Regions from separate parts of the Rhizobium sp. WYCCWR 11146 genome, predicted to be linked through region 3. Evidence: predicted binding sites of a transcription regulator. Region 3 holds the regulator's gene; each other region holds the start of a gene.
What was found. The regulator HrcA, encoded in region 3, represses chaperone genes, less so after heat shock. The targets are predictions, from matches to a motif close to GTTAGCACTCNCNNNNNGNGAGTGCTAAC.
Positions count from the first base shown of each region.

Region 1: the regulator HrcA is predicted to act here: its motif matches at 1,201-1,229, upstream of groES (co-chaperone GroES).
Region 2: the regulator HrcA is predicted to act here: its motif matches at 1,541-1,569, upstream of HX899_RS07755 (co-chaperone GroES).

Region 1 covers NZ_JACCEY010000033.1:65,273-68,547, reverse strand. The annotation lists gene groL (chaperonin GroEL) at 1-774, opposite strand, end outside; gene groES (co-chaperone GroES) at 847-1,143, opposite strand; gene HX899_RS26915 (TIGR01459 family HAD-type hydrolase) at 1,538-2,386, shown strand; gene HX899_RS26910 (bifunctional riboflavin kinase/FAD synthetase) at 2,417-3,275, shown strand, end outside.
Region 2 covers NZ_JACCEY010000011.1:256,665-259,939, forward strand. The annotation lists gene HX899_RS07735 (HD domain-containing protein) at 1-213, opposite strand, end outside; gene HX899_RS07740 (DUF2934 domain-containing protein) at 219-545, opposite strand; gene HX899_RS07745 (hypothetical protein) at 599-961, opposite strand; gene HX899_RS07750 (hypothetical protein) at 1,071-1,361, opposite strand; gene HX899_RS07755 (co-chaperone GroES) at 1,711-2,025, shown strand; gene groL (chaperonin GroEL) at 2,179-3,275, shown strand, end outside.
Region 3 covers NZ_JACCEY010000031.1:151,784-155,058, forward strand. The annotation lists gene HX899_RS25075 (nucleoside hydrolase) at 1-430, shown strand, start outside; gene grpE (nucleotide exchange factor GrpE) at 473-1,105, opposite strand; gene hrcA (heat-inducible transcriptional repressor HrcA) at 1,216-2,304, opposite strand; gene rph (ribonuclease PH) at 2,433-3,152, shown strand; gene HX899_RS25095 (VOC family protein) at 3,149-3,275, shown strand, end outside.

The DNA.
Region 1 (3,275 bases), on a different contig from region 3:
GGCTTCGCCTTCGACGTCTTCAGCGACGATGAGGAGCGGCTTGCCGGTCTGAACGACGGCTTCGAGAACCGGGAGCATCGACTGCAGGTTCGAGAGCTTCTTCTCGTGAAGGAGAATGAAGACGTCTTCGAGGTCGGCGATCATCTTTTCCGGGTTGGTCACGAAGTAGGGGCTGAGGTAGCCGCGGTCGAACTGCATGCCTTCGACGACTTCGAGTTCGGTTTCGGCGGTCTTGGCTTCTTCAACCGTGATGACGCCTTCGTTGCCGACCTTCTGCATGGCTTCAGCAATGTCGAGACCGACCTGCTTGTCGCCATTTGCCGAAATCGTGCCGACCTGTGCAACTTCTTCCGAAGTCGAGATCTTCTTGGCCTTAGCCTGGAGATCCTTCACGACATCGGCGACAGCGAGGTCGATGCCGCGCTTCAGGTCCATCGGGTTCATGCCGGCTGCAACGGCCTTGTTGCCTTCGCGAACGATCGCCTGGGCAAGAACGGTAGCCGTCGTGGTGCCGTCGCCGGCGATGTCGTTGGTCTTCGAAGCAACTTCGCGGACCATCTGGGCGCCCATGTTTTCGAACTTGTCTTCGAGTTCGATTTCCTTGGCGACCGAAACGCCGTCCTTGGTGATGCGCGGCGCGCCGAAGGACTTGTCGATGATGACGTTACGGCCCTTCGGGCCGAGCGTGACCTTCACTGCATCGGCGAGAATGTCGACGCCGCGCAGCATCTTTTCGCGCGCGGTGCGGCCAAACTTGATTTCTTTAGATGCCATATTCTTAACTCCTGAATTCGAGTTGTTCGGGCAAAAGGCCCGTCAGCCATTTCGGGAAAGCAGGTCGGCCGATCAGCCGATGATGCCCATGATGTCGGCTTCCTTCATGATCAGAAGGTCTTCGCCGTCGATCTTGACTTCGGTGCCGGACCACTTGCCGAACAGGATGCGGTCGCCAGCCTTGACGTCGAGTGCGACGACCTTGCCGGACTCATCGCGCGCGCCGGAGCCGACGGCGACGATTTCGCCTTCCTGCGGCTTTTCCTTGGCGGTATCGGGAATGATGATGCCGCCCTTGGTCTTGGCTTCGGACTCAACGCGGCGAACAACGACGCGGTCGTGAAGGGGGCGGAAGTTGGTGCTTGCCATTGTCTAATCCCTCGATCGAATGACATTCGCGGACCGGAGTGGCCCACATGGATAGATGTTAGCACTCCCTTGCGGTGAGTGCTAGCGACGAGCATTTAGGGATGGCTCCGAGAGGAGTCAATGAGAGCAATCACGAATTTTTGTGCCGGAATTGTGAAGAGACCCGAGAATAGTGCGAGATTGCGGCCGAAACCTGGGCGCAGCCGAACTTTGCCGAACTCGTCCGCCGTCAGCGATCTGCCGCTTCGCGATAATCATCAAAACCCTTTGCCCATCCGCTTCGCCGGATCGCCGTTCAAGCTCCTCGCATTGGTCCGGCAGCGAAGAAAATGCCTTGCCATCGCCTTGCGCCTTTGCAATGTCACCGGTGACTGAAGCAAATCGGGAAATCGGAATGGCCAAGCGGATAGAAAACTTCTCGGAGATATCAGGTCACTATGATGTGGTGCTCTGCGATGTCTGGGGCGTCGTTCACAACGGCGTCGATCCGTTCCCGAAGGCGGCCGCAGCCCTTGAAGCGGCACGCGAAAGCGGCCTCGCCGTTGTCCTTATCACCAATTCACCGCGCCTTTCCTGGCAGGTGGTCGAGCAGTTGCGCCAGATCGGCGTTCCCGACAGCGCCTATGACAGGATCGTCACCTCGGGCGACGTCACGCGCGGTTTGATCGCAGAGGGGCCGAAGACCGTCTTTCTGCTCGGCCCCGAGCGCGACAAGGCGCTTCTCGAAGGCATTGGCGTCGAGCGCCGGCCGGCCGGCGAAGCGCTATCGCTCGTCTGCACCGGCTTTTTCGACGACGAGACGGAGAAGCCGGAGGACTACACCGATATGCTTCTCGATTTCAAAGCCCGCGACGTGCCGATGATCTGCGCCAATCCCGACCTCATCGTCGAGCGTGGCCATCGCATCATCCCCTGCGCCGGCGCCATGGCCGCCTATTACGAGCAGCTCGGCGGCAGCACCCGCATCGCCGGCAAGCCGCACCGGCCGATCTACGAGGCGACGCTAGCGGCTGCCCGCGAGCTTAGCGGCGATTTCCCGGTCGAGCGTGTGCTGGCGATCGGCGATGGCATGCCGACCGATGTGCGCGGCGCCTTGAATTACGGCCTCGACCTCCTCTACATCAGCGGCGGTATCCACGCTAAGGAATATACTCTCAACGGTGAAACCGACGAGGCGATCCTCAACGCCTATCTCGAACGGGAAAACGCCGCGCCGAAGTGGTGGATGCCCCGCCTTGCATGAGACACGCCTTGCATGAAGAGAAGCCAGCCGATGACCGTCTTCCACCGCAATGAAACCCGGGAACCCCTACCCGCCCATCTGAAGGGCGGCGTCATTGCCATCGGCAATTTCGACGGCGTGCACCGAGGCCATCAATCGGTGCTGAACCGGGCGCTCGAGATCTCCAAGGCGCGCGGTATCCCCGCGTTGGTGCTGACCTTCGAGCCGCATCCGCGCACGGTCTTCCGGCCGCAGACACCGGTCTTCCGCCTGACGCCGGCCCCGCTGAAGGCCCGTATCCTGGAAACGCTGGGCTTCAGCGCCGTCATCGAATATCCTTTCGACTACGAGTTCTCGCAGCGCTCGGCCGATGATTTCATCCACTCGATCCTGAAGGATTGGCTCGGCGCCTCCGAAGTCGTCACCGGCTTCGATTTCCATTTCGGCCGCGGCCGCGAGGGCGGTCCCGCCTTCCTGATGAATGCCGGCCATACCTACGGCTTCGGCGTCACCCTGATCGATGCTTTCCGCGACGAAAACGCCGATGTCGTCTCTTCGAGCCATATCCGCGCGCTCCTGAAGGAGGGCAATGTCAGCGAAGTCGCCGGGATGCTCGGTTACCGCTATACGGTGGAGGCTGAGGTGATCGATGGCGAAAAGCTCGGCCGGCAGCTGGGTTTTCCCACGGCCAACATGCGCCTGCCGCCGGAGGTCGATCTTGCCGCCGGCATCTACGCCGTCCGCTTCCGCCGCCAGGACGGCACGCTCCACGATGCCGTCGCAAGCTACGGCCGCCGCCCGACGGTGACGGAAAACGGCGCACCGCTGCTCGAAACCTATCTTTTCGATTTCAGCGGCGATCTCTATGGCCAGCTCTGCTCCGTCTCCTTCTTCGGCTATCTCCGCCCTG
Region 2 (3,275 bases), on a different contig from region 3:
CGCCGGCGGAAAGCCTTCTTCCTTCAGCCTGTCGAGCGTCCAGCCGCTGCCCTTCTCGACGACGTCATGAAGGTAGGCGACCGTTCGCGTTTCGTCACCGGAAACCAGGAGTGCTACCCGCTGGCAGTGCTCGAAGAACGGCCGGCCGGTTTTGTCCGCCTTACCTTCATGGGCCGTAAGAGCGATCTGGATGGCATGGTCGAGATGCTGCATGGCGATCACGGCCCTTCGGTCTTCTTGACTTTCCGTCGGAAAGGCTTTTCGCCCGTCGTCATCTCGATGTCAGGCACCGGCGCCCTGGCGACCTGAACGGGCCTCGTTCCTGGCCGATCGAAATCGCCGCTTTCACCGGCGCCTTGAAGCAGTGCCGCATCATCCCTGTCGTCTTCATCGAGCAGGTCCTGCAGCGTCTCATGCTCATCCTCGCCGGCCAGTTCGTCGCAGGCTTGCAGCCAATGGCGCTGGTCGGCGCCATCAGGACGCCCCTCGGCCTCCCAGATTTCGTAGGCGCGCTGGCGTATCTGCTCGTGCTTGTCTATAGCCATGATCTCCTCCAAGCGCAATTGAATGGGCCGTCCGAAGAGCGGCCAGCCGCCTATCAGGGCGTGTTGATGGTTGGAAGGAAATCCTCCACCTGTTTGCGTCGATCCTTTGGAAGCGTCTCCACCCGCTCCTTCCAGAACCGTTCGGCTTCCGGCGGATCCTCGTCCCATTGGCGAACATCGGTGATATTGTCGTCGATCATGGATCGGCGGTGGCCGCCGAGGCTGAGATATTCCTTTGCAACCTTCAGGCTTGGGGTTTCGGTATCGGTGCCGCTATCGCGATCTGATGCCGAGCTCGCGTTGCGTTGGGCTGTTTCCAATGCCCTTTTGCGATCGGTCTCGGCCCGTTCGGTATCGGCGGACCGCGCGTCGTCGGTGCCACTCTCGGGCGGCACGCTGGATTTGAAAGTCGTCATGGATCACCTTTCGATGTTGTGATCCAATAACCTTCGCAAGCAGTGAGAGTTCCGCATGGGTGGCGATTGATTTGAGCGGGCGGTCGAGGCGGAGCCACACAGCCTGCGCTCAATGGACGGCCATACTCACCATCCGATAGGGGTGCACGGCTTCGAATTGCGAGATCATCGCCGTTGCCTGCTGCAATACGAGCTCGGCATTTTCCGGATCGTCACGGGCGAGCTCATCGGCGTTGCCGCGGATCGCTTCGGCCATGTTGTTGGAGAGTGCGGCAAAGTGCGTGTTGCCTTCGACAAAAGCCTCACGCGCCGTGTCCTCCAGTGTACGAGCGATATCGACGAGGATTTCCTCGCGTTCCTCGATACTGAGGTCTTTGATGATATTGGTCTTCTCTTCCATGTCACTCACTCCAAAAAGACGTGGGACGATGACCGAGCTCAAGCAAGCCTCGATCATCAAAGAGTTGGGAATGCCGAAATCCGGATTCAAGCCTCAATCCTGCTCGAACTCGCCTCCGGCACCACGCCGTCGCCTTCGTTATTCGAACGCGGGAGGCGATTTTCTGTTCCCTGCCGGGCGTTAGCACTCACGAGCAGGTAGTGCCAATTTCTCTTCCATCACCTCTTGAATTGCAAAACCATCGAACCAAATCATTGTCGCAAGGCTCGCGCGCGAGCACCCGCCCGGATTGGTCATCCGGTCCGGCCAGGGAAACAAACGTCATCACTGTTTGTCGATGGAGGAAGACATGTCGTTCCGACCGCTTCATGACCGCATTCTCGTCCGCCGGGTCGATTCAGAGGAAAAGACCAAGGGCGGCATCATCATTCCCGACACCGCTAAGGAAAAACCGCAGGAAGGCGAAGTGATCGCCGTCGGCCCCGGCGCGCGCAACGAAGCCGGCCAGATCCAGGCGCTCGACCTCAAGCCCGGCGATCGCATCCTGTTCGGCAAATGGTCCGGCACCGAGATCAAGATCAATGGCGAAGACCTGCTGATCATGAAGGAAAGCGACGTGATGGGCATCATCGAGCCGCAGGGCGAAAAGAAGCAGGCCGCCTGAGATCCCTGCGGACATCAGTCGACGCTGGAGCGCTTCAGCTTTTCATGGAAACGCAAAACCGCTCCAACCTCTTATTTCTGACGCAGTTCCGAACGGAAAACCGCGTTGCACTTTTCCTGGAACTGCTCTGGCTGCCTATGAAGGAGTGAGGACATGGCTGCTAAAGAAATCAAATTCAGCACCGAAGCCCGCGAGAAGATGCTGCGTGGCGTCGACATTTTGGCCAACGCGGTGAAGGCGACCCTCGGCCCGAAAGGCCGCAACGTCGTTATCGAAAGATCTTTCGGCGCGCCGCGCATCACCAAGGACGGCGTTTCGGTCGCCAAGGAAATCGAACTCGAAGACAAGTTCGAAAACATGGGCGCCCAGATGGTCCGCGAAGTTGCTTCGAAGACCAGCGACGTCGCCGGCGACGGCACCACGACGGCAACGGTGCTGGCCCAGGCGATCGTCAAGGAGGGCGCCAAGGCGGTTACTTCGGGCATGAACCCGATGGACCTGAAACGCGGCATCGATCTTGCGGTCGCCGCCATCGTCGCGGAACTGAAGGCCAACGCCCGCAAGATCTCCAACAATTCCGAAATCGCCCAGGTCGGCACGATCTCCGCCAATGGCGATGCCGAAATCGGTCGTTTTTTGGCGGAAGCGATGGAAAAGGTCGGCAATGATGGCGTCATCACTGTCGAAGAAGCCAAGACCGCAGAAACCGAACTCGAAGTCGTCGAAGGCATGCAGTTCGATCGCGGCTATCTCAGCCCCTACTTCGTCACCAATGCCGACAAGATGCGGGTCGAGTTCGAAGAACCTTATATCCTCATCCACGAGAAGAAGCTCTCGAACCTGCAGTCGATGCTGCCGGTTCTCGAAGCCGTCGTCCAATCCAGCAAGCCACTGCTTATCATCGCTGAAGACGTCGAAGGCGAAGCCCTCGCAACGCTCGTCGTCAACAAGCTGCGTGGCGGCCTCAAGATCGCCGCCGTCAAGGCGCCCGGCTTCGGCGACCGCCGCAAGGCCATGCTCGAAGACATCGCCATCCTGACCGCCGGCACCGTCATCTCTGAAGATCTCGGCATCAAGCTCGAATCCGTCACGCTCGACATGCTCGGCCGTGCCAAGAAAGTCTCGATCGAGAAGGAAAACACCACAATCGTCGATGGGTCAGGCGCCAAGTCCGACATCGAAGGCCGTGTGGCCCAGATCAAGGCCCAGATCGAAGAAACCACTTCGGACTACGACCGCGAGAAGCTGCA
Region 3 (3,275 bases):
CTATGTCGATCCCGAGGCCGCCGATATTGTCTTCCGCTCAGGCGTTCCGATCGTGATGATGCCGCTTGACGTGACGCATCAATTGCTGACCCGCAAGGACCGGGTGAAGCGCATGGCCGAAATCGGCACGGCGCCGGCAAAGGCCATGGTCGAGATGCTGGAATTCTTCGAGCGGTTCGACATCGAGAAATACGGTTCCGACGGCGGACCGCTGCACGACCCGACCGTTGTCGCCTACCTGCTGAAGCAGGAGCTTTTCCAGGGCCGGGACTGCAATGTCGAGATCGAGGTCCAGTCCGAACTTACCGTCGGCATGACGGTCGTCGACTGGTGGCACGTGACCGAGCGCAAGCGCAATGCCAGGGTCATGCGCCATGTCGATGCGGACGGCTTCTTCGATCTGCTGATCGAACGCTTCGCCCGCATCTAAAACTTCGATTTCCCTTCCTCGCGAGGAGGAAAGGAAACGATCTCAGGCGTCTTTTTCGTCGAAGACAGAGTTGGTTTCGGCTTCGGCCGGCTTCGGACCGCCCTTGGCGACACCGACCATGGCCGGGCGCAGCACGCGCTCGCCAATGGTGAAGCCGGCCTGCACGACCTGGACGACCGTGTTATTCGGCACGTCCGGGTTCGGCACCTCGAACATCGCCTGATGGAAATTCGGATCGAACTTCTGGCCGACCGGCTCCAGCTTGCGAACGCCATGGCGCTCGAGAGCCGACAGCATGGCGCGCTCGGTCATCTCGACACCCTCGATCAGCGTGCTCAGGCCGGCATCGGCCGCAGCCCTGGTCTCCGGAGGGATGGCATCGAGCGCGCGACGCAGATTGTCGGACACGGCGAGCATGTCGCGCGCAAAGCCGGCGACGGAATAGGACTTGGCATCCTTCACTTCGCGCTCGGTGCGGCGGCGCAGATTGTCCATCTCGGCAGCAAGGCGCAGATAGCGGTCACGCAGTTCGCCGTTTTCGGCTTTCAGAAGCTCGATTGGGTCCGGCTGGGCGGGCTCTTGCTGCGCAGTTTCGTTCTCGACGTAGGCGGCAGCGTCGGCTGCGGCATCGGCCGCAGTTGCGTCAGGTCCGTTTTTCGTCGTGTCATCGGTCATGACGGTCTCCGGTTGGTGTCTTCAGATGCGCCCGATATCGAGGTTTGACCGAAAAAAATCAAGTCTGCGTGACAAAGAAGCGAAAATTCCGCGTGACTGATAGCTGCGCGTCAAAGCTGATTGCGCGAAAGGCGGGAGACGAGCTGGGCTGTGTAGTCCACCATCGGCACGATGCGCGAATAATTGAGCCGCGTCGGGCCGATGACGCCGACGGCACCGACGATGCGATCGTCGTCGTCACGATAGGGCGCGACGATGAGCGACGAGCCGGACAGCGAGAAGAGCTTGTTTTCCGAACCGATGAAGATGCGCACGCCCGAACCGCTTTCGGCGAGATTGAGGATCTCGATCAGGCTGTCCTTCTTCTCGAGATCGTCGAACAGAAGGCGCAGCCGGTCGAGATCCTCGGCGCCGGCGAGGCCTTCGAGCAGGTTGGCGCGGCCGCGGATGATCAGCTGCGTGGGCTTTCCCTCGTCCGGGCTGCCGGCCCAGACAGCAATGCCGCGCTCGACCAGATCGCGTGACAGGGCATCGAGCTCGTGACGGACGTCGTCCTTCAACCGGCTTAACTGTTTGCGAAGCTCCGGCAGGGTCTGGCCGGACATATGGGCATTGAGAAAATTCGCAGCTTCCGTCAGCTGCGAGGAGGTGACGCCCGCCGGCAGCTCGATGATGCGATTTTCCACCTGATCATGGTCGCCGACGAGCACGGCCAGCGCCTTTGTCGGTTCGAGCCGGATGAACTCGACATGTTTCAGCACCGGATCGCTTTTCGAGGTGATGACGAGGCCGGCGCCGCGCGAAATGCCGGATAACATGCGGCTTGCCTCGTTCATCATCGATTCGACGGGATTGCCGCCACTTTCGACCCGCACCTGGCGGTCGATGTTGGCGCGCTCCTCGGCCGAGAGATCGCCGACCTGCATGAAGGCGTCGACGAAGAAGCGCAGGCCGATCTGGGTCGGCAACCGGCCGGCGCTGACATGCGGCGAATAGATCAGGCCGAGCTCTTCGAGATCGCTCATGACATTGCGCACCGAGGCCGGCGACAGCGACATCGGCAGGATACGGGACAGGTTGCGTGAACCGAGCGGCTCGCCGCTTTCCAGATAACCTTCGACGATGCGACGAAAAATTTCCCTGGAGCGCTCGTCCAGCGCAGCTACGGCATCCGAAACCGACGTCGACCTGATGCCCATGAAGCTTTCGAACCCGTGCTGATGATACTTCCCGAAAAGTAAGTCAAACTCACACCCGTGGCAAAAGGGAATTTGCAAATGAGCGCCGCCAATCGTAGAAGCGGTCAAATAAACCCCAGGAGATAAGAATGCGGCCTTCAGGCAGAAAAATCGACCAGATGCGCAAGGTCTCGTTCGAGCGCAATTTTTCCAAGCATGCGGAAGGCTCCTGCCTGGTGAAGTTCGGCGACACGCATGTGCTCTGCACGGCGAGCCTCGAAGAAAAGACGCCGCCATGGCTGCGCAATACCGGCAAGGGCTGGGTCACGGCCGAATACGGCATGCTGCCGCGGGCGACCGGCGAACGCATGAAGCGCGAAGCCGCCGCCGGCAAGCAGGGCGGCCGCACCCAGGAAATCCAGCGGCTGATCGGTCGGTCGCTGCGCGCCGTCGTCGACCTGCAGGCGCTCGGCGAGCGGCAGATCACGCTCGATTGCGACGTCATCCAGGCCGATGGCGGCACGCGGACCGCCTCGATCACCGGTGGCTGGATCGCGCTTTACGACTGCCTGAAATGGATGGAAAGCCGCAACATGATCAAGGTCGACCGGGTCCTGAAGGATCACGTCGCCGCCATCTCCTGCGGTATCTTCGCCAGCCAGCCGGTGATCGATCTCGATTACCTCGAGGATTCCTCGGCCGAGACCGATGCGAATTTCGTCATGACGGGCACCGGCGGGATCGTCGAGATCCAGGGCACGGCCGAAGGCACGCCGTTCAGCGAGGGCGAATTCACCTCGCTGATGCTGCTTGCCAGAAACGGCATCGGCGAACTCGTGGCGCTGCAGAAGCAAGCCGTCGAAGGATGAACCCCATGCTGGAAGGCATGTTGGAAACGGCGCTCTATGCGCGGGATCTCGATAAGGCCGAGACGTTCTACGAAGACGTTCTCGGGCTTGAAAAGATCGCCCGCGCCGCCAACCGGCATGTCT